3 regions of the Corynebacterium ihumii genome follow, and region 1 is predicted to be linked to each of the others. Evidence: predicted binding sites of a transcription regulator. Region 1 holds the regulator's gene; each other region holds the start of a gene.
What was found. Region 1 encodes LexA, which represses DNA repair genes until DNA is damaged. Its sites were predicted from a motif close to CGAACANNTGTTCG; they were not measured.
Positions count from the first base shown of each region.

Region 2: CIHUM_RS09355 (HNH endonuclease signature motif containing protein) is a predicted target of LexA. The motif match lies at 4,091-4,104, and genes of this name have one in related genera.
Region 3: CIHUM_RS09260 (DUF222 domain-containing protein) is a predicted target of LexA. The motif match lies at 2,578-2,591, and genes of this name have one in related genera.

Region 1 is NZ_CP063190.1:1,341,538-1,348,511, forward strand. It holds gene hrpA (ATP-dependent RNA helicase HrpA) at 1-2,488, shown strand, start outside; gene nrdR (transcriptional regulator NrdR) at 2,504-2,962, opposite strand; gene CIHUM_RS06630 (hypothetical protein) at 3,019-3,141, opposite strand; gene lexA (transcriptional repressor LexA) at 3,610-4,290, shown strand; gene CIHUM_RS06640 (DeoR/GlpR family DNA-binding transcription regulator) at 4,341-5,129, shown strand; gene CIHUM_RS06645 (HPr family phosphocarrier protein) at 5,215-5,484, shown strand; gene CIHUM_RS06650 (uracil-xanthine permease family protein) at 5,560-6,870, opposite strand; gene nagB (glucosamine-6-phosphate deaminase) at 6,972-6,974, shown strand, end outside.
Region 2 is NZ_CP063190.1:1,912,035-1,919,008, reverse strand. It holds gene CIHUM_RS09380 (hypothetical protein) at 1-500, opposite strand, end outside; gene radA (DNA repair protein RadA) at 605-1,957, opposite strand; gene CIHUM_RS09370 (hypothetical protein) at 2,049-2,579, opposite strand; gene CIHUM_RS09365 (CarD family transcriptional regulator) at 2,761-3,351, shown strand; gene ispD (2-C-methyl-D-erythritol 4-phosphate cytidylyltransferase) at 3,296-4,030, shown strand; gene CIHUM_RS09355 (HNH endonuclease signature motif containing protein) at 4,184-5,656, shown strand; gene ispF (2-C-methyl-D-erythritol 2,4-cyclodiphosphate synthase) at 5,653-6,138, shown strand; gene cysS (cysteine--tRNA ligase) at 6,406-6,974, shown strand, end outside.
Region 3 is NZ_CP063190.1:1,890,428-1,897,401, reverse strand. It holds gene CIHUM_RS09265 (S9 family peptidase) at 1-1,036, shown strand, start outside; gene CIHUM_RS09260 (DUF222 domain-containing protein) at 1,033-2,508, opposite strand; gene CIHUM_RS09255 (DUF2334 domain-containing protein) at 2,650-3,324, shown strand; gene CIHUM_RS09250 (metal ABC transporter permease) at 3,321-4,139, opposite strand; gene CIHUM_RS09245 (metal ABC transporter ATP-binding protein) at 4,136-4,807, opposite strand; gene CIHUM_RS09240 (metal ABC transporter solute-binding protein, Zn/Mn family) at 4,819-5,721, opposite strand; gene CIHUM_RS09235 (ExeM/NucH family extracellular endonuclease) at 5,830-6,974, opposite strand, start outside.

The sequences.
Region 1 (6,974 bases):
GGTGCTCACCGACGTGGGGCGCGACATCGCGCGTATCCCGGTGGACCCGAAGATGGCGCGCATGCTGGTGGAAGCCAACCGCCTCGGCGTGCTAGACGACGTCACCGTGATCGTGGCCAGCATGACCATCCAGGACGTGCGCGAGCGCCCCCTGGAGTACCAGGCGCAGGCGGACCAGGCCCACGCCCGGTTCAAAGACGCAACATCGGACTTCCTGTCCTCGCTCAAGCTGTGGGACTACATCGGCGACTCGCGCGACGAGCTGTCCGGCAACGCCTTCCGCAAGCGTATGAAGCGCGAGTTCTTGCACTACATGCGCATCCGCGAATGGTTCGACCTCGTGCGCCAGCTGCGCGACGTGGAACGCCAGCTGGGCTGGTCGCGCGCCGAGAATGTCGCAGGCGAGCGCGACGCCGACGCGATCCACAGGTCGCTGCTGACGGGCCTGCTGTCCAACATCGGTGCCCGCGACGGCAATTCGAAGGAATTCCAGGGCGCACGCGGGACAAGGTTCTTGGTGTTCCCGGGGTCGTCGCTAAGCAAAAAGCCCCCGGAGTTCCTCATGGCGGCCGAACTCGTGGAAACCTCGCGCCTGTGGGCCCGCGACGTGGCCAAGGTTCAGCCCGCCTGGGTGGAAGCTACTGCAGGCCAGCTGATGAAACACAGCTACTCCGAACCTGTGTGGTCTCGGAAGCGCTCGGCCGCAATGGTGCACCAGAAGTCGATGCTCTACGGCGTGACTATCGTGCGCGACCGGCTTGTGCCCTACCACCGCGTCGACGCCGAGGGCGCGCGCAACATGTTCATCCGCCACGCCCTTCTTGAGGGCGATTGGAACCGCCACCACCACTTCATCGACCACAACGAAGCCCTGCTCGCCGAGGCCGCTGAGGTGGAGGAAAAGGTGCGCCGCCGCGGCCTGGTGGTAGATGAGGACACCCTCTTCGAGTTCTACGACTCACGCCTGCCCAAGACCGTGACCACTGCCCGCCACTTCGATTCCTGGTGGAAGAAAAAGCGGGCTGAAGACAAGCACTACCTGGACTTCGACCCTGCCGCGCTTCTCGACGACGAAGGCGTGGATTCCTCCACCACCGCCTTCCCCGAGGTGTGGCGCCAGGGCTCTATCGATTACGCACTGCGCTACAAGTTTGAGCCGGGCGATCCTTTCGACGGTGTGACCGTGGACGTGCCCGTGCCGCTTCTAGCCAACCTGCGGCCGGAGGGCTTTGACTGGCTGGTGCCGGGGCTGCGCTCGGAGCTGGCCGCGGAGTACATCCGCACACTGCCAAAGGCGTTACGCAAGACGGTTGTGCCGGCTCCCGACTTCGCTGAGCGTGCACTGGAGGCGATCCGGGAGAAGCAGGATGATGACGGCGCCAGTGAGGCCGATCTGCGCGAAACCCCGTTTGCCGAGGCACTCGCGGACGCGCTGCACAGCATCGGCGGGCGCGGCATCAACGGCACCGACTTCAACCCGTCTGCGCTGCCCGAGCATCTGAAGGTGACCTTCGCCGCGATTGACCGCCGCGGCAAAGTGGTCGATCACGACACCGACCTCGGCGCGTTGAAGCGCCGCCAGGCCGGCAAGATCAAATCCTCCGTGTCCAAGGCCGGGCGCACCTCCGAGTCGGATGCGGTGGCGAAGTGGACGACCGATTCCCTCGGCGCGGTGCCGGAGACGGTGACCACAACTATCGACGGCAACGAAGTCGACGCCTACCCGGCACTCGAGGCCACGAAGAACGGTGTGAAGGTCACGGTGCACCCGACGAAGGCCGCGGCGGACGCCTCAATGGTCACAGCGACGCTGACGTTGCTGTTGCGCGAGGTCACGGTCAACGCAGGGCAGATGACCAAGGGGTTGCCGTTGCGCCAGAAGGTGGCGGTGGACCGCTACCCGCACGGCGGCGCCGCCGGGCTCGTGGAGGACGCCCGCGTCGCCGTGATCCGCGACCTGATGTTCTCCTCCGGCGGGCCGGTGCGCTCGCCGGAGGAGTTCGATGCGCTCGTGGCAGAAATCCGCCCCCAGGTCGCTGGTGGGGTGCGCCGCGTGGTGGTCACCTTGGCGCCGGCTCTGGCGGAGTACGCGAATATCGCGGCAGAGCTTGAGCAGTGGGAGGGCCCGGCTATCGACGACATGACGTCGCAGCTGCGGTTTTTCCTGCCGAAGCACGCGGTGACTGTCCACGGCATCGGGCACTTGCAGCACCTGCCCCGCTACATTGACGCGATGCGCATCCGCCTGGAGGACATGCGGCTGGATCCGGACCGCGACGCTGACCGGCAGTCAGTGATTGATTCTGTGAAGGCATATTTGGCGCAGCGCATGAATGCCTTGCCCGCTGGTCGCACGAAGACCAAGGCCTACAAGGATGTTTTGTGGCTGATTGAAGAGCTGCGTGTGAGCTTGTTCGCGCAGCGTTTGGGTACGCCGAAGCCGGTGAGCCAGCGGCGCATTGAGAAGAAGATTGACGCTCTGCGTTAGCGTCAAGACCGCGGGTTAAAAGTCCTCGCGGTCGCGGCGGCGCATGAGCCGGATTTCGGATTCGAAGTCGTCTGCGCTCTCGAACGACTTGTACACCGATGCGAAGCGCAGGTACGCCACTTCATCGAGGGCGCGCAGCGGTTCAAGCACCGCCAGGCCGATCTCGTGGGCGGGCACCTGCGAGCTGCCCTGGGCGCGCACAGTCTCTTCCACTTCCTGGGCAAGGCGTTTCAAAGCGTCGTCGGTGACATCGCGGCCTTGGCATGCTCGACGCACGCCGACGATAAGTTTGTCGCGGTCAAACGGTTCGCTCACGCCGTTGCGTTTCACAACGGTGAGGACTGCCTTTTCCACTGTGGTGAATCGACCCCCGCACTCGGTGCACTCTCTGCGTCGACGAATCGCAGAGCCGGCTTCGACCAGCCGAGAGTCAGTCACACGGGATTGCTCGTTGTGGCAAAAAGGACAAAACACGGTTTTCCACCCCCAGAGTCTTCAAGGCTTGGTGTAGCCGTGAGTCTACGCCCTGCCTATCGCGCCGTTGCCACCGTGGCGGTGTGGGCGACCTGGCTGCCGGTCATCGATGAGGGATCCTGGTCTTGCGCCGAGAAAACGCCGCCGAACGCGGAACCGATAAGCAGCGCCGCAGTCATGCATACGCCAAGCAGGAGCGTATCGCGCGTCTCGTGGCGCGTTTCGAACGTGTTCGCTTCTGTAGAACCGCCCGAAACCCGGTTTGAGACAGAACGAGCACTCGTTCGATGAGACGCAGAAATGGTTCGAACACCGGCCCCGCCGCTTCGACGCTTCGGCACAGAATCAAGGTCCCAAATCTCCGCCGGGGGAACCACGGATGCGGCGCCCGTGCGAGATGCGGATGCATTGTGTACTGGATTGATTGCAATGGACATGGTGAGTCTCCCTTCGTTTCGCGGCACACATTACGTTCGGCGCCGACACGCTCGAACGTTCTAACGTTCATTTGTTCGAATACGCTTACGTGTTCGATTTATAGCACCCCAGCCGACAGGTGTCCACCCTAACGCTGCAACCATCGAACATGAGTGCCCTATCTGGTAGGTTCGTAGGCGCACTACGCCACCGAGCCCAAGGAGAACGTCATGGCACGAAAGAAGGCCGAGCCCGGCAACCCGAATTTCAACGCACTGTCTGACCGTCAGCGCCGTATCCTCCAGGTCATTCAGGACGCTGTTGTCCTGCGCGGTTACCCGCCGAGCATCCGCGAGATCGGCGATGCCGCTGGTTTGCAGTCCACCTCCTCTGTCGCATACCAGCTCAAGGAGCTGGAGAAGAAGGGCTTCCTTCGTCGCGACCCGAACAAGCCGCGCGCCGTGGATCTGCGCCAGCTGCCAGAGACCGGGCGCAAACAGCGCAAGCCGCAGGAAGCGAAGCCGGAGGATTCGGGCAATGCCCGCTACGTGCCGGTGGTTGGCCAGATCGCTGCAGGTGCTCCGATCCTCGCCGAAGAGAACGTGGACACCTACTACCCGCTGCCCGAGGAGCTGCTCGGCGACGGCGATGTCTTCATGCTCAAGGTTGTCGGCGAATCCATGCGCGAGGCCGGCATCCTCGACGGCGACTGGGTTGTTGTCCGCTCCCAGCCGAACGCGGAGGAGGGCGAGTTCGTGGCGGCGCTTCTGGACGGTGAGGCGACGGTCAAGGAGTTCCACCGCGACTCCACCGGTGTGTGGCTGTTGCCCCACAACGACGCTTTCGAGCCGATCAAGGGCGACGAAGCTGAGATCATGGGGCGTGTCATCTCGGTGTTCCGTACTCTGTAACCGGTGCGTGTGCGCCGAGAAAACACGAAGACCCAAAGCGCAGGAGATCGATGTACGCCGAGGAGCGGAGACGCCAGATCGCGTCTTTGACCGCAGTTGAAGGCCGCGTCAATGTCACCGAGTTGGCGCAGCGCTTCGACGTCACCGCGGAAACAATCCGCCGGGACCTTTCTGCGTTGCACGATGAGGGCGCGGTGCAGCGCGTCCACGGTGGCGCGGTGGCCAGCCAGTCGTACCGCTCTACGGAGATCCCGCTGGATACCCGCCAGCGAGCCTCGCTCGCGGCCAAGACCGCGATTGCGGAAACCGCGTTGCAGTTCGTACCGGATACGCAAAACTGCACGATCTTTTTGGACTCGGGCACAACAATCAGCAGCTTGGGCAAGCGACTTGCAGAGACTCGCGGGGATAAGGAGTACTCGGTGGTGACTAACTCCATCCCGACTGCCTTGGAGCTGAGTGATTCCGGTTTACCCGATGTGCAGCTACTCGGTGGCAGTGTCCGTCCGATCAGCCAGGCGGTCGTCGGCAGTACTGCACTTCGCACACTGGCCCTGTTGCGAGCTGACGTTGCGTTTGTGGGCACCAACGCGCTGTCCATCGGTCACGGCCTCTCTACCCCAGACGCCCAGGAAGCTGCGGTGAAAGCTGCGATGGTGACGAATGCCCGCAAGGTTGTTGTGTTGTGCGATTCCACGAAGCTGGGCAACGACTATGTGGTCAGCTTCGCGCCGCTGACGGATATTGATGTGGTGGTCACCGACGCTGAGGCTCCCTCCGCCTTCGTCGACGAGCTGCGCTCGCACGGTATTGAGGTCGTGCTCGCACAGACCCAATAGCGCGAGCAACATGTTGGCATCAACGTCTGTTTGCGACCTACACTCGTTGCAGACCTGAATGAAAAATAACGGAAAGGACACCCGAATGGCTTCCAAGACTGTAAAGGTCGGTTCCACCGTCGGGCTGCACGCACGCCCGGCCACGGTGATCGCCGATGCTGCCGGCGAGTACGATGACGAGATTTTGCTGACCCTTGTCGGTGGCGACGATGACGACGAGACGGACGCTGCCTCCTCGCTGATGATTATGGCCATGGGCGCCGAGCACGGCGATGAGGTCACCGTGACCTCCGACAACCCAGATGCCGTGGAAAAGATCGGGACGCTGATCGAGCAGAACCTCGACGAAGAGTAAGCGCTCCTCGCTTTACCGCGAGCTCACGCCCGGGCCACGCGCCCGGGCGTTTTTACGTGCAATCAGTGCCGGACGCTACAACGTCGACGGCTGAGACACCTCGAAATCCTTTCGGTACTGCCCCTCCCCCAACGTGTCGTACGCCCAGCGCATGAGCGGGTAAACCACAATGATGCCGACCGAGCCCAGCGCGATGCCTTCCAGGGTCACAGCTCCGACATCCAGGGTGAGGTTGCCGATGCCCACAATCAGCGCGACCGCGGCCGCGGTCAGGTTCGCCGGGTCGGTGAAGTCCACCTTGTTGTCCTGCCAGATGCGCACGCCCAGCATGCCGATGAGCCCGTAGAGCACTAGGCACGCGCCGCCGAGCACTCCTGCGGGGATGGTGAAGATTACGGCGCCAAACTTCGGGATGAACGCCAGCACGATCGCGAACACGGCGGCGACCCAGTACGCGGCGGTGGAATACACCTTCGTCGCCGCCATCACACCGATGTTTTCTGCGTAGGTGGTTGTGCCGGATCCGCCGAAGTCGCCGGCGAGTGTGGTGGCAATACCGTCGCCGATCAGCGCTCGCCCCTGCATGTCGTCGAGATTGCGCCCGGTCATCTCCGAGACTGCCTTGACGTGGCCGACGTTCTCCGCGATGAGCACCACCAGCACCGGCAGGGTCACCAGCACCGCGGAAACATGGAACTCGGGCTGGTGAAACTGCGGCAGGCCGATCCACGGCGCGTCGGCAATGGTCTGCAGCGCGTCCTCGCCCAGGCCACCTGTCATGGCAGCAAACAGCCAACCGACGAGCACGCCAATGAGGATGGACAGGCGCGAAAGCAGCCCACGGGTGGCCACTGTCACCACCACGACCGTCAGCAGTGTCACCCCTGCCACCCAGGGCTGGGTTTCCACGTTCGACACTGCAGTCGGAGCGAGGTTGAAGCCGATCAGGGCGACGATGGCTCCGGTGACCGCGGGCGGCATCACCGCGTCGATGACCCGCTTGCCCGCCCATTCCACGATGATGCCGACGAGGATGAGCGTCACACCGGTGAGCAGCACCCCACCCAGCTGCGCACCGACACCGTACTGCTGCGAAGCCGTCAACGGCGCGATAAACGCAAAGGATGAGCCCAGGTAGCTAGGCACTTTGTTGCGGGTAATCAGCAAAAAGATGATGGTTCCCAGGCCGGAGAACAGCAACGTGGTGTTCACCGGGAATCCCGTCAGGGTGGGCACCAGCAGTGTCGCGCCGAACATGGCCACGACGTGCTGCATGCCAATGCCGATTGTGCGCGGCCAGCTCAGCCGCTCGTCCGGGGCGACAACTGCCCCGGGACGCACAGTGCGCCCGTCTCCGTGAAGGGTCCAGCCGAAAGTGTTAGTCACGAAACGCCATTATCACCCCGCCTGCTGAAAATTCCTTTTCCGGGGGTGACAGACGGGCAAAGTACACAGCTCTCAGAGTGGCCTTGCTATTTTTGATCACCATG
Region 2 (6,974 bases), 570 kb from region 1:
TCCAGAAACGCCAAGGTGTCCAGGGGCCGCCGCGCTTCGTCCGCCAGCAGCGCGAGCTGGAACACCACTACGTAATCCAGCGACGGGTGGAACGCCACCGCGCCGGCTGCATCGAAAATCTGGCGGGCCAGCTCTGAGCCCAGGTCCAGCTCCTGCAGCACCATCACCTGCTCCACCAGCTGGTCCGGCTCCGGCAGGTGCACCCCGACGGGGGACGACAACGAAAACACCACCGTGTCCGCAAAAACCGCCAGGTCGAGCGGTGGCACGTCCACCTCCCGTGACCTTCCCCCGAACGCCCTCGCCAGCGACGCCACCTGCGGGTCCCTGCCAGGCCACCGCGGCGACGTGAACCGCACGAGGAAACGTTGCCCCAGCCCAGCCTCCGTCGCGGCCGCGAAGAACTCCCCGAGGGCGCCCATTGCCTCCGCCGGATGCTCAATGAACGGCTCCGTGCCGGACACCAGCCCCAACGCCTGGTCGTGCAACCCTCCCCGCAAAAGAAACGTCGCCGTCTCAATTACTGCAACTACATGGTCTGAATCTGCCGTGTGTTCGCGGAGCACATGAATGGCCCGCTGAATTTCCCCCGATTTCATGGCACCTAACTTAGCAAGGACAGCGCCTCCGCGAGGGTGGAGACGGGGCGGACCGTCAGGCCGTCGATAGACAGCTTCTCTCCGGCGGGCACGATCGCGCTGGTGTAACCCATGCGGGCCGCCTCCTGGAGGCGGCGGCCGAGGTTTGGCACCCGCCTGATTTCTCCCGCCAGCCCCACCTCACCCACAACCACCGTTTTCGCAGGCAGCGGCTTCTCGTGCAGGCTCGACCACGTTGCTAACGCGACCGCGAGGTCCGTGGCCGTTTCCGTGATCTTCACCCCGCCGACGGTGGCCACATAGGCGTCCTTGTCGTTCGTGCGTTCCCCGCAGCGAGCCTGCAGCACTGCCAGCACCATGGGCACCCGGTTGAAATCGAGGCCGGTGACCACGCGCCGCGGGCTCTTGTTCACCGGATCCACGGTCAGCGCCTGCACCTCAGCGAGGATAGGGCGCACGCCGTCCATCGCCACCGTCACCGCGGACCCGTCCGGCGTTTGCCCGCGGTGCGACAGGAACAGCCCCGACGGGTCCGGCACCTCCCGGATGCCGCCGGAGGTCTGCTCGAAGCAGCCGACCTCGTCCGTGGCGCCGAAGCGGTTCTTAATGCCCCGGAGCATTCTTAGCGACGACTGCCTGTCCCCCTCAAAGTTCAACACCACGTCCACCAGGTGTTCCAGCACGCGCGGGCCGGCGACGTTGCCGTCCTTGGTCACGTGCCCCACCAGCAGCACCGGGATGTTCGTGGTCTTGGCCAGCGTGGTCAGCGCCGCAGTGACCGCGCGAGACTGCGCCACGCCACCGGCGACGCCTTCGACGCCCGCGGCGTGCATGGTCTGCACCGAATCCACAATCAGCAACGAAGGTTTCAGCTGCTCCACGTGCCCAAACACCACGTCCAGGTTGGACTCGGCGGCCAGATACAGCGTGTCCACCAGCGCCTCCGTGCGCTCGGCGCGGGCCCGGACCTGGCCCGCAGATTCCTCCGCCGTGACGTAGAGCGCCTTGCGCCCCTGCTTTGCCCAGCGCGACGCCACCTCCAGCAACAGCGTGGACTTGCCCACACCGGGCTCGCCCGCCATCAGCACCACGGAGCCGGGCACCACACCGGAGCCGAGCACGCGGTCCAGCTCCCGGATGCCGGACTTGACAGTCTTCGTCGCTGTAGCCTCGACCTTCGTGATCGGGCTCGCGGGAGCTGACGGTGTCAGCGAGGACTTCTTCACCGGGCCTGAAGCAGCCGGCGCTTCCTCTTGGAGCGTGCCCCAAGACCCGCACTCGGGGCAGCGGCCGAGCCACTTGGGGGAGGAGTAGCCGCACTCGGTGCAGGTGTGGATCACACGGGGTTTCTTTGCCATGCGCCACACCGTATAACACGGCCCCGACACGGTGTTCGAACACGAAAAAACCGCTGGTTAAACCAGCGGTTTCGCAAGAAGGGGGGGGAGCTTAGACCTCGCGGTCCACCTGGCCGGAAGCCAGGGTCGGGGCGGACACGGTTGCCACGACATCCAGGGAGCCGGTGTCGAAGTTGAAGGTCACCGGCACGTTGCCGCCGTAGGCGAAGTCGTCGTTCGCCAGCGTGGTCGCGGTGTACTCGATGCAGTTGTCGTTCTTGTCCTGCGGCATGCGCTCCAGGCCGTCCTTGGAATCCGCAACCAGCGCGCAGTTGTAGGCGATGGAGGAGTTGCCGGAGATGGTCACGTTCTGGCCGTCCACGTCGACGGACTTCAGGGTGTGGTCCTTCATCGCGGTGTCCTGGTTGGTGGCGGTGAACTTCAGGGCGGCCTGGCCGTCCTCAGCGAGCACCACGGTCACGTCCTGCACGGCGACGGAACCGTCCTCGGTGGAGGCGCTAGCGCCGTCAACGGCCGCAACCTGGTTCGAGGTTTGGGTGATCTGGCCGGCGGAGCAGCCAACGAGGGCCAGGGTGGCGCAGCCAGCGACGGCGGCGGCAGCGACGCGCTTCAGGGACTTCACGGGGTGTCCTCCATCATCAAACTCATTCGAGGGTTTCCTCCGCAATACTCTAGCGTCTGCACAGCAAGTTTTCCCACTTGCTCCCCCTATTGGGCGAGCCGACCTTTGGTCGTCGATAAGCGAAATGCGGGGTGGTAGGGTGTTGGGGTCTGAACTTCGCCTAACGACGCAAGGAGCCGCAATGGAATTCAAGGTCGGAGAAGTGGTTGTGTACCCGCACCACGGAGCGGCCCGCATCGCCGATATCGAGCAGCGCGAGATGCGCGGAGAGACCCTCGATTACCTGGTGCTGCAGATTCTCCACTCGGACCTTGAAGTGCGCGTTCCGGTGAAGAACTCCGAGCTAGTCGGTGTGCGCGACGTGGTCAACGAGGAAGGCCTGCAGAAGGTGTTCTCCGTGCTGCGCGAGACCGACGTGGAGGAGGCGGGCAACTGGTCCCGCCGCTACAAGGCCAATCAGGAGCGCCTCGCGTCCGGCGACATCAACAAGGTCGCGGAGGTTGTCCGCGACCTCTGGCGCCGCGACCAGGGCAAGGGCCTTTCCGCAGGTGAAAAGCGCATGCTGGGTAAGGCGCGCCAGATTCTCGTCGGCGAGCTCGCGTTGGCGGAGCCGGTGGACGAGAAGAAGGTCGAGGAGATGGACAAGCAGATCCAGGCCATCATCGACGAGCAGGTCAAGGCCGGAATTTCCGTGGACCCGGGCCAGGTCGAAGACGATGACGAGGTGGATCTGGACGACCTCTCCTTCGACGACGAGGACGACGGCAAGTAAATTGCGCCTCGAAACCGTGGCGGTCGTCGCCGCCGCCGGGCTGGGGACCCGCCTGGGCGCCGAAGTGCCCAAGGCATATGTGGAACTTGGTGGCCGGACGCTGCTCGAGCGCTCCGTGGCGACGATGTCCGAGGTCGTCGACCACGTTGTCGTAGTGGTCAGCCCGTCGATGGAAACGCGCGCCCGCGGGCTCCTGGCCGGCTACGAGGTCCAGTTCGTGCATGGGGGTGCGGAGCGCGCGGACTCCATCTTCGCGGCGCTCAAAGCGGTTTCGCTTGACGACGCCTGCGTGGTCGTCCACGACGCTGCCCGCGCGTTAACCCCCGCGGCGATGGTTTCGCGCGTGGTTGACGCGGTGCTTTGCGACGCCCCTGCGGTGGTGCCCGTGGTGCCGGTGGCGGACACTGTGAAGCGGGTTTCGGGGGAGATTGTCGAAGAGACCCTGGACCGGTCTACGTTGCGCGCTGCCCAGACGCCGCAAGGGTTTGACCTGCGGATGCTGCGCAGGGCGAACGAAAAGTACCTCGCTGAGAAACCGGCGTTTGTCGCCACCGACGACGCGTCTTTGATGGAGTGGTTCGGTGTGCCGGTCGTTTCCGTGGAGGGGGATCCCATGGCGTTCAAAATCACCACCCCGCTGGATTTGCGGTTGGCGGAAAGCGTGGTCGGCGCGCTCTAAGGCTCGTGTCGGGGTCGTTTGCTATAGGTAGCGTGGGGAGATCTCGCCTTATCAGGGGTTCGAAAACATATCCGAAAAAAGTTTTGAAAAACCCTTGACGTGGAACATGTGTCGGCATTATGTTCGATATTAGTTCCGGGAGGAGGGTGAGGCATGAACGGAACTTTTGCAACGGAGAGAGAAGGCTGTCCGATCACCGCCGCAGGCCAGGCGATGCGGGAGGCAGAGTTCCAGATTTTCCACCGCTACGCCAAGCCGTTGGTAGAAGTGGAGGACTTCGAACTAGAGGCCTATTCGATTGCGATGGCAGTAGGGGAAAGCCAGAGTTGGGCTGAAAGTGGGATTCTTGGGTATTCGGTGCTCGCTGATCTACCGAAGTTGCGGGCGCTGCAGGAAGAGACCCGCCGGTTGGACGTGAGACGTCTGTCGGCCATCGAGTCCACGCTGAACCGCCTCAACGATCTGGCCACGCCAGACATTCTCGCGGACATGGACGAGTATCTGGTCAAGGTATTCACGCCGAGGCGGGTGGGGGCGGAGTTGCCGTCGCCAAGCTCGCTGCGTCGCCGTCTGCGCGAGCGGATCCAGCGCATCGATTCCGACCTCGCGCCGAACCAAAAGAAAATCAAGGAGCGGAAGAAAGAGAAGGACCTGCCGTTAGGCACCTGCCGGAGCCTCTTCTACGGCCAGGACGACGGCGATGCCGGGCTGAATGTGGAGGGCGACCCCGTCACGCTCGGCCGAATGGAGCGTTTCACCGAACAGGTGGCGCGCGAGCACAAGCTCTCAAGGGACGACGCGATCAAGGCCATCCTCACCGGCGAGATTCGTGCGACACCGAAGGTCGTGCTCTACATGTTCACGTCGAAGACACCGGGCAGCTCGTACTACATCCCGAATTTCGGATGGACCGACGCGGACGGTACCGCCGCAGTGGAACAGATGCTGGAGGACAACCCGCCCCACGTCGTGGACCTGGACGAAGCGGAGTGCGCCGAAACTGAGGCGTACGTGCCCACCGCCGCCATCCGTGCGCTGGTGCAGGCCCGCGACGGGGTGTGCCTCTGGCCCGGCTGCAACGTGAAGGCCGAAAACTGCCAGCTGGACCACCGCATCCCATTCAACGAAGGCGGCAAGACCACCGCCTCAAACCTGTTCAGCCTCTGTGCGCACCACCACAACCTAAAGACCGATCGCCGCGTCTACTACGTGCCCGATCCGGTTACCGGCGAAATAGTGTGGCTGCACTCGGACGGCACCTTCCAAGTCTCGGCCCCGGAAGGGTTCATCACCGACTATCTGCAGCCGACGAACCCGAGGTGGCAGACAACGCTGGCGAAACGGCGGCAGAAACGCAAGGACCGTGCCGAGTTTTACAACCGCTCCCACTCTGCGGTGGAGAAGTACGAAAACGACTTCGACTACGACGCATGCATGGCCACGATCCGCGCGATGGAGGACAGGTTCGGCATGACATTCGAGTATCCGCCGGAAAAGAAGCCGGAGGGCACCCCGGATATCCTCGCCGCGCTGGAAAAACAATGGAAGGAGATTGAGCTCGAGGAGATGCAGGAGTACTACTCCGACTACGACTTCAGCGACGCTGAAGTAGCGTCGTACTTATGACAAATCTCCGAGTAGGTACGGCGTTCGACGCCCACCAGATCCAACCCGGGAAAGAATGCTGGATCGCCGGCATCCTCCACGAAGACCAGGACGGCTGCGAGGGGCATTCGGACGGCGACGTGGTCAGCCACGTCATCGTCGACGCCGTATTGTCCGCATCCGGCCTCGGCGACCTCGGCTCCTTCGTCGGCGTCGGCCGCCCGGAATACGACGGGGTACGCGGCGTCCAGCTCTTGCAAGAGCTGAAAGAGCTTCTCGACGCCCACGGTCACACCGTCGTCAACGTCTCCGCCCAACTGATCGGCCAAACCCCGAAGATGTCGCCGGTGCGCGAGGAAGCGGAGCGGGTCCTCTCGGAGGCGCTCGGCGCCCCTGTGTCTGTGTCGGCGACGACCACGGACCACATGGGATTCACCGGAAGTGGCGAGGGCCGCGCGGCCATAGCGACGGCGTTGGTGGAACGAAAGTTCCGTACTCCGTAACTACATAGTGGCCCCGCCGCTACCTGGCGGACGGCACCCTCCAGTTCACCAACCGCACCGTGCCCTACACGGCCACGGTGGAGCAAACCGTAAAGGAAAAGTGGGTCGAGACCCTCGAGGTTTCCGGTGCCTTCACCATGCTCGACGGCGACGCACAGGACGTGAAGTGCAGCGCGGGCCAGGTTGGGGAGCCGACCGACGTGCCGTTCCTGAGGCTCGCTACTCGGAGCTCAAGGTGGACGAGTCGGCGCTGTAGACTGCGGTGTTGTGAAGCAACGCATTTTCGACACCAAAACCCGCACGCTGCGCGACTTCGAACCGATCCGGCCCGGGCATGTCTCGATTTACCTGTGCGGTGCCACCCCGCAGGCTAAGCCCCACATCGGGCACCTGCGTTCGGGTGTCGCGTTCGACATCGTCCGGCGCTGGTTCCTGGCCAACGACTACGACGTCGCGTTCGCGCGCAACGTCACCGACATCGACGACAAGATCCTGACCAAGGCACGCGAGCACAATCGCCCCTGGTGGGAGTGGGTCTCTACCTACGAGCGCGAGTTCACCCGCGCGTACGACACCCTCGGCGTGCTGCCGCCGTCCGTGGAGCCGCGCGCGACCGGGCATGTGACCCAGATGGTCGACTACATGCAGCGGCTTATCGACGCAGGCTTCGCTTACCCCCGCGACGGCTCCGTCTACTTCGACGTCAACGCCTGGGTTAAGGCCGGCGGGGACTACGGCTCGATCTCCGGCAACAAGCTGGAAGATATGACAGGCGACGACCCAGACTTCGCGCTGTGGAAGGCCGCCAAGCCCGGCGAGCCGAGCTGGCCCACCCC
Region 3 (6,974 bases), 550 kb from region 1:
GATCCCGCAGCTGGCCGTGGCAACGCTCGACGGCCGATTCGGCGAGTTCAAAGAGTTGGAGTTCTCCGAGGAGCTCTACACCGTGGGCCTCGGCGGCAACCCGGAGTGGGACGCCCCGGTGGTGCGCATTGGCTATTCTTCCTACACCCAGCCCTCGCAGGTGTTGGATTACACGGTCGCGACCGGAGAGCTGACCCTGCTGAAGGAAAAAGAGGTCGAGGGCGGTTACAACCCGGACGAGTACGAGGCTTACCGCGAGTGGGCAACCGCCGCGGACGGGGAGCAGGTGCCGATTTCGGTGGTGCGCCGCAAGGGCGTCGAAGGCCCCGCGCCTGCCCTGCTGTACGGCTACGGCTCGTATGAGGCATCCACGGACCCCGGGTTTTCGGTGGCGCGGCTGAGTCTGCTCGACCGCGGCATGGTGTGGGTGTGCGCCCACGTGCGCGGCGGCGGCGAGATGGGCCGCGCGTGGTACGACAACGGCAAGATGCTGCACAAGGCAAACACGTTCACGGACTTCATCGCGTGTGCGGACCGCGTCGTGGAGCTAGGCCTGACCACCCACGAGCAGCTGGTAGCCGAGGGTGGCTCCGCAGGCGGCCTACTCATGGGCGCGGTGGCGAACATGGCGCCAGAGAACTTCGCCGGCATTCTCGCGATCGTGCCGTTCGTGGACCCGCTGACCTCCATTCTGAAGCCGGAGCTGCCGCTGACGGTGGGCGAGTGGGAGGAGTGGGGCGACCCGTTCCACGATCCCGAGGTGTACGACTACATGGCGAGGTACGCCCCGTACGAGAACATCGTCGCGCAGGACTACCCGGACATTCTTGCGGTGACAAGCTTGAACGACACCCGCGTGCTCTACGTCGAGCCCGCGAAGTGGGTGGCCAAGCTGCGTGAGGTGGGCACCGCAGGCGAGATCCTGCTGAAGACGGAGATGTCCGCAGGCCACGGTGGTGTGTCCGGCCGTTACGCAAAGTGGAAGCAGACCGCGTTCGAGTACGCGTGGACGCTGGTGAAAGCCGGGGCGGTTTAACCGTCCGGTTCGAATAAGGCAGGGTCCGGCGGGCGTTTTGGGTTGCCGCCGTGCCGCGCCCTCACTTTCTTCGTGAGCCTCTGACCAGGTGAATTGCGGTACTGGTAGGTGCTGGTGTGCCTGGGTGGGTCGCCGTTGGCGGGGTGGTAGTACACGTCGCCGGTGTCGGGGTCGCGGCCGAAGTGGCCCTTGTTGCCGGCGCCGTCTTTGTTGTCGTTGTTGCACATGTGGTGCTCGCGGCACAGTAGGGCCAGGTTGTCGATGCTGGTCAGCCCGCCGCTGAGGTAGGAGTCCAGGTGGTGGGCCTCGAGTTCGACGCCCGGCTTGGTGCAGCCGTTCCATGCGCACACGCTCTGCATCGCCAGCAGCACGAGTTTTTGCTCCACGGAGGCCAGTCGGGTGCGTCCGAGAGAGAGCGGGACACCGGTGGCGGAGTCGAGTTGGAGGATGAAGCTATCTCCTGCAAGGCCCAGGCGGACAATATCGAGCGGAGTGACTGACACCGAGGTGTTGGTCGTGAACTCGGTGAAGGCATCCGCACCCATGAGGTCCTCAAGGGTGAGCGTGACTACCACGGTGCCCACCCCTCCGCGGGATTTTGCGGCGGCGTCGCAGTAACGGTCGAGCACGCTCATAAGTTGGTCCAAGCGGCGCTGGTGCTTGCGGCGGCTGTCCCGCTTCGCGGCGTCCTCGCCTTCCATGTTGGATCCCATGTGGTCGCCGGCGGCGAGGCATGCCTCCAGCTTCGCCCGTGATGCTGCGTCGAGGTAGCCGTTGAAATACGAGCCACCGTCTGCGTCCGGTTCCCCGAACCAGATGCCGCGCTTCTTCCACGCGGCGAGGGGGTCCTTCTTTCCGTCGTAGTCGCGCCCGCGCTTGTTGGCGCGCTTGACCAGGTCGCGGACGAACTTCCGCAGCTCTTCGGCGGTGTGGGATTCGGCCGCCTCCATCGCTTCGGCGAGGATTTCTTCGTAGCCGGGGTCTGCGTGCGCGTTGAGGTCTTTGAGCGCGTCAGTGATAATGCGCTTCTTCTCTGCGTTGGCTTTTTCGGCTGCACGGCGCGCCCGCTCCTGTGCCTCGCGCGCCTTCTTGCGTCGCGCTTGTGCCTCCTGCTCTTTGCGCTCGCGGTCTTCTTCGTCGTCGCTCACTTCCGGCTCAGGCACCTCGGGTTCGCCGTAGAGCTTCCTGCCCTGCTCCAGGAGCGCAAACGCTTCTCGACGAGACAAGCCCAAGCTCCGGGTCAGATACTCCACCGCGTGGTTCGCACCGACAAGGGCGCCCGCGCCGTCCCGGTCGCAGAGGAACGCGAACGCCGCGTCCGCGTTGGACAACAGCGGCAGGCAGGCGTGGAGGCGCTCCATGGCCACGTGGGTGGAGACGAGGTGGAGAGTGTCGGGGTCGCGCATTACGTTGGCGAGCGACCGCAGCCCGTCGACAATTTGGTTGACCGCCTGGTCGAGCACTGCACTCATTGGAGCACCTCCTTTCATTGCACTTGACTTCGCATAGTAGAACCCCGTCCGACACAGCCCCGCCAATATAGAACACCCGTTCTAATGGTGTCGAAAAACTTCACCCGGCGCAGAGTGTTTTGATGTGCGATAATCTCCCCTATGCCTGGGCGCGTGCTTGTCTCCATTTCTTCCATCTTCGACGCGACGTTGGAGGATGTCACCAGCATGGTGCGCGACCTGGACCGCGAGGGGATGCCCGTTTCACTGCTGGTTGCGCCCCACATTGACAAAAAGTGGCACCTTGCCAAGGATGACGGCACCCGCGCCTGGCTCGCCGAGCAGCTCGGCACCCGTGCGCTCATGCTCAACGGCTTCGACCAGCCGGTGCAGGGAAGGCGCAGCGAGTTTGCCAGTTTGGGCGAGCACGAGGCGAGGCTTCGTCTCAAAGGCGCCACGCGTCAGATGTCGGCGCTCGGTTTCGACTTGGATATGTTCGCGCCGCCGCGCTGGCGCATGTCGGACGGCACGTTGAAGGTGCTCGACGAGTTCGGCTTTACCGTCGCTGCCTCCACCAAGGGCATCTACCGCATCAAGCGGGGGGAGTTTTCCCAGGCCCGCAACCTGTCGGTGGGCGAGGGGTACGGCGCCGCGAAGTGGTGGCGCCGCAACGTGATCAAGGCCGCCGAGCGCGGCGCGGAGAAGGGCAACACGATCCGTTTGTCGGTCTCCGGGCGCGAGTTGGGGCAGAAGAAGGTGCGCCGCGACTTCCTCGCAGCCGCCGCGGCAGCGGTAGGCAAGGGCGCGACACCGGCGGACTACAGGGAGTACCGCTAGCCGCGTACCCGGCCGATCACTCGGCACACCAGGTAGATCCCGAACGAGATAAAGGCCACGAACACGCTCACCGGCATACCTGGGGCGAGCGAAAGCACCATCCCGCCTACGGCCGCGACTTCCGCGAACACGATGGACAGCACCACCGCAAGCTTCGGGTTCGCCGTTACCTGAGCGGCTGACGCCCCCGGGGTGATCAGCAGCGACATCACCAGCAACGCGCCGACGATCTGCACGGACTGTGCCGACGCGATGCCCACGAGTACCGCGAACACCAGCGCCATCGTGCGCACGGGAACGCCGCACGCGGCGGCCATCACGGGGTCCGCGGAGGAAAACAGCAACGGCCGCCACAGGACCAGCACGGCGACGGCAACCAGCACCGTTGTGCCTGCCAGCAGCATCACGTTCTGCGCCGACACGCCAACAATCTGGCCGGTCAGCAGCGCCAGCGCCTGGTTCGAATTCCCTGGATACAGGTGGATGAACAGCACGGACAAGGCCATGCCGAAGCTCATGGCCACCCCTACCGCGGAATCCTGCTGGCCCTTCAGCCCCAGCGCCGCCAGCACCAGGGCAGCGACCACCGCACCCGCCACGGCGCCGAAACCGACGTTGAACCCGAACAGCAGCGCCGCGGAGGCACCCATGAGCGCGAGCTCCGAGGTCGCGTGCACCGAAAACGACATCTGGCGCAGCACGATCAGCGGTGCCATCACCCCGGACAACACTCCCAGAAGCGCGCACGCCACAAGCGTCGTCTGCACGAAGTCCTGGCTGAGCAGGTACGAAGTGTCTGCTAAAAACGCACTCACAGGACCACCATCCGTCCGTCAACCTCCACGACGTCCACGCGGGTGCCGTAGAGCTCGCTGAGCACCTCGGAGCGCATAACTTCGGCAACGCTGCCCACCACGTGGCCTTCGGGGCCGAGGTAGAGTACTCGGTCCACAACGCCCATCACCGGGTTGATCGAGTGCGTCACGCACACCACGGCCGCGGGGTGCTCGGCGAGGCGTTGCACGGTGTCGCGTGCGCGGGCGGGGTCGAGGGAGAGCAGGGGCTCGTCGCAAAGCAAAAGCTCTGGGTTCTGCGAGAATGCCTGCGCCTGGCGGATCAGCTGTTGCTGGCCGCCGGAGAGCACCCCCACGCGCCGCTCGGAAAAGGATTGCGCCCCCACAGAAGCCAATTGCCTATCGACGTCCTCCGGTCTCGCCCGCTTTCCCATCGCCAACGCAACAAGGTCGCGCCCGCGCACCGGCAAGTCCTTCGGGAACATGTGCTGCTGCGGGATAAAACCGACCTGCCCGTGGATCGCGGCCGTGCCGGTAGTGAGCTTGCGCGTGCCCATCAGCGTGCCCAGCAGGGTGGATTTGCCCACGCCGTTTGGGCCGAGCACCGCGATGAATTCGCCGGGCTCGACGGTGAGGGTGAGGTCGCGCCAGAGTGGTTCGACGGCGGCGCTGCGAAGCTCAGCGATCAAATTGGCAATTCCTAGTGGTGGTGGCCGGTCGGCTCAGCATGGGCAGCGATGTCGGTGATCTGACCCACGATCTCCTGGAAGTAGTCCAGGAAGTTCTGGCCGGCCGGGGGCGTCTCCCGAATTTCAACAACGGGAACATTATGCGCCTTCGCCGCATCCGCCAACCGCTGGGTGGCGCTGTTGGTGCTCTGCGGGTTCACAACCAGCATGTCCAGCTCGCCGCGCTCGATCTGCTCCAGGAACGCCGCAACCGCCGCCGCGGACGGCTCCTGGTGGTTCAGGCTGGCCTTGACGTATTCCTCGGGCGTGATGTCGTGCAGCTCCGTGCCCCACACCAGGCCGGCCGCGATCGTCTCAGTCATGCCGATGTGCACGTGCGGCACCGCGTTGAGCTTGGATTGGATGTCGCCGATGCGCTGCTTGACGTCTGACGCGTCCCCGCCGGTGCGATCCGCAATGTCCTCTGCGACCTGCAGCACCTTCTCCGGCGCGAACCAGGCGTGCTCGAGCTCGTCCAGGGATTCGGGCATGTGCGCGTGCGCGTGGTCGTGGTCGTGGGCCTCGTGCTCGTCGAGAAGCGGGATTGCGTAGATGATGCGGTCCTGCTCAGCGGCGGTGTAGAGCGCGGAGTCGTACGCGCCGCCGTTTGCCACGACGGTGTCCGCTTCCTTGATGCGCGAGAGGTCCTTCGCGGACGGCTCGTAGTGGTGCGGATCCACCGCATCACCGGTGATGATCGCGTCCACGTCCTCGCCCGTGACCGCCGAGGCCACGTCCGCCCAGACGTTGGTGGTGGCGATCATGTCGCTGCCGCTTGCATCATTGCTTTCCGACGAGCATCCGGCCAGCACCGCACCAGCAAGAGCAGTTGCCGCAATCGCGGCCAGGGGAGAGAAGTGAAAACGATTTCGCATAGGGCTATCCAACCATTACTGGAAACTGTTTTCAATGCAGCGAGCCCCGCCCCGGAAACATTTCCGGGACGGGGCTATCGCTGAATGCCGTGCGGCCTTGCTTGGGGGCTACTTAGAGGAGCCGCCCTCGGTGGAGCACAGCGTGGCCAGCGTGGCAATCGCCGCAATGGCCAATGCTGCGCCAGCGATCGGGGCAGCCTTGTCCATCGGGACCGGCAGCTGCTCGCCAATCTTGTTGAGCTGTTCCTTCACCGGAGCCAGCGCCGGAATGTCCATGGTGGCTGCCAGACCGAGCGGGATCAGCGCCAACAGCGGCAGCGTCATGATGCCCACCGTCGGCAGGCAGCGGTCGCTCGCACTGGAACCCTCGCCAGCCGGGGCGTCGGCGCCATCGGCACCCTTCTCGCCATCCTTGCCCGGCTTGCCGTCTTGGCCATCCTTGCCGTCAGTACCGTCGGTGCCGTCAGCGCCCACGACGCGGCCCAGGTTCTGGGTCTCTCCGTCGGTGTAGGTGGCAATCAGCTCGCCGTCCTCGTTGACCTCCAGGTTCGCGATGCCACGGCCGTTCTCGCCGTCCTTGCCGTCCTGGCCGTCGACGCCGTTCTTGCCGTCGGTTGCGTCACCGGTGACCTTGCCCAGGTCCACAGTCTCGCCGTCGGAGTAGGTGACCATCAGGTGGCCTTCGTCGTTGACCTCGAAGGACTTCACGCCACGGCCGTCCTTGCCATCCTGGCCATCGACGCCGTTCTTGCCTGCGGCGCCGGTGTCGCCCTTGTCGCCCTTGTCGCCCTTCGGGCCCTGTTTGCCGTCTTTGCCGTCGACGCCGTTCTTGCCGTCAGCGCCGTTCTTGCCTGGGGCGCCGGTGTCGCCCTTGTCGCCCTTGTCGCCCTTCGGGCCCTGTTTGCCGTCTTTGCCGTCGACGCCGTTCTTGCCGTCAGCGCCGTTCTTGCCTGGGGCGCCGGTGTCGCCCTTGTCGCCCTTGTCGCCCTTCGGGCCCTGTTTGCCGTCTTTGCCGTCGACGCCGTTCTTGCCGTCAGCGCCGTCCTTGCCTGCGGCGCCGGTGTCACCCTTGTCGCCCTTCGGGCCCTGTTTGCCGTCTTTGCCGTCGACGCCGTTCTTGCCGTCAGCGCCGTCCTTGCCTGCGGCGCCGGTGTCACCCTTGTCGCCCTTCGGGCCCCGTTCGCCGTCCTCGCCGTCCTGGCCGTCGGCACCCTTGACCTCGCCGAGGTTCTCAGTGTCACCGTTGTCGTAGG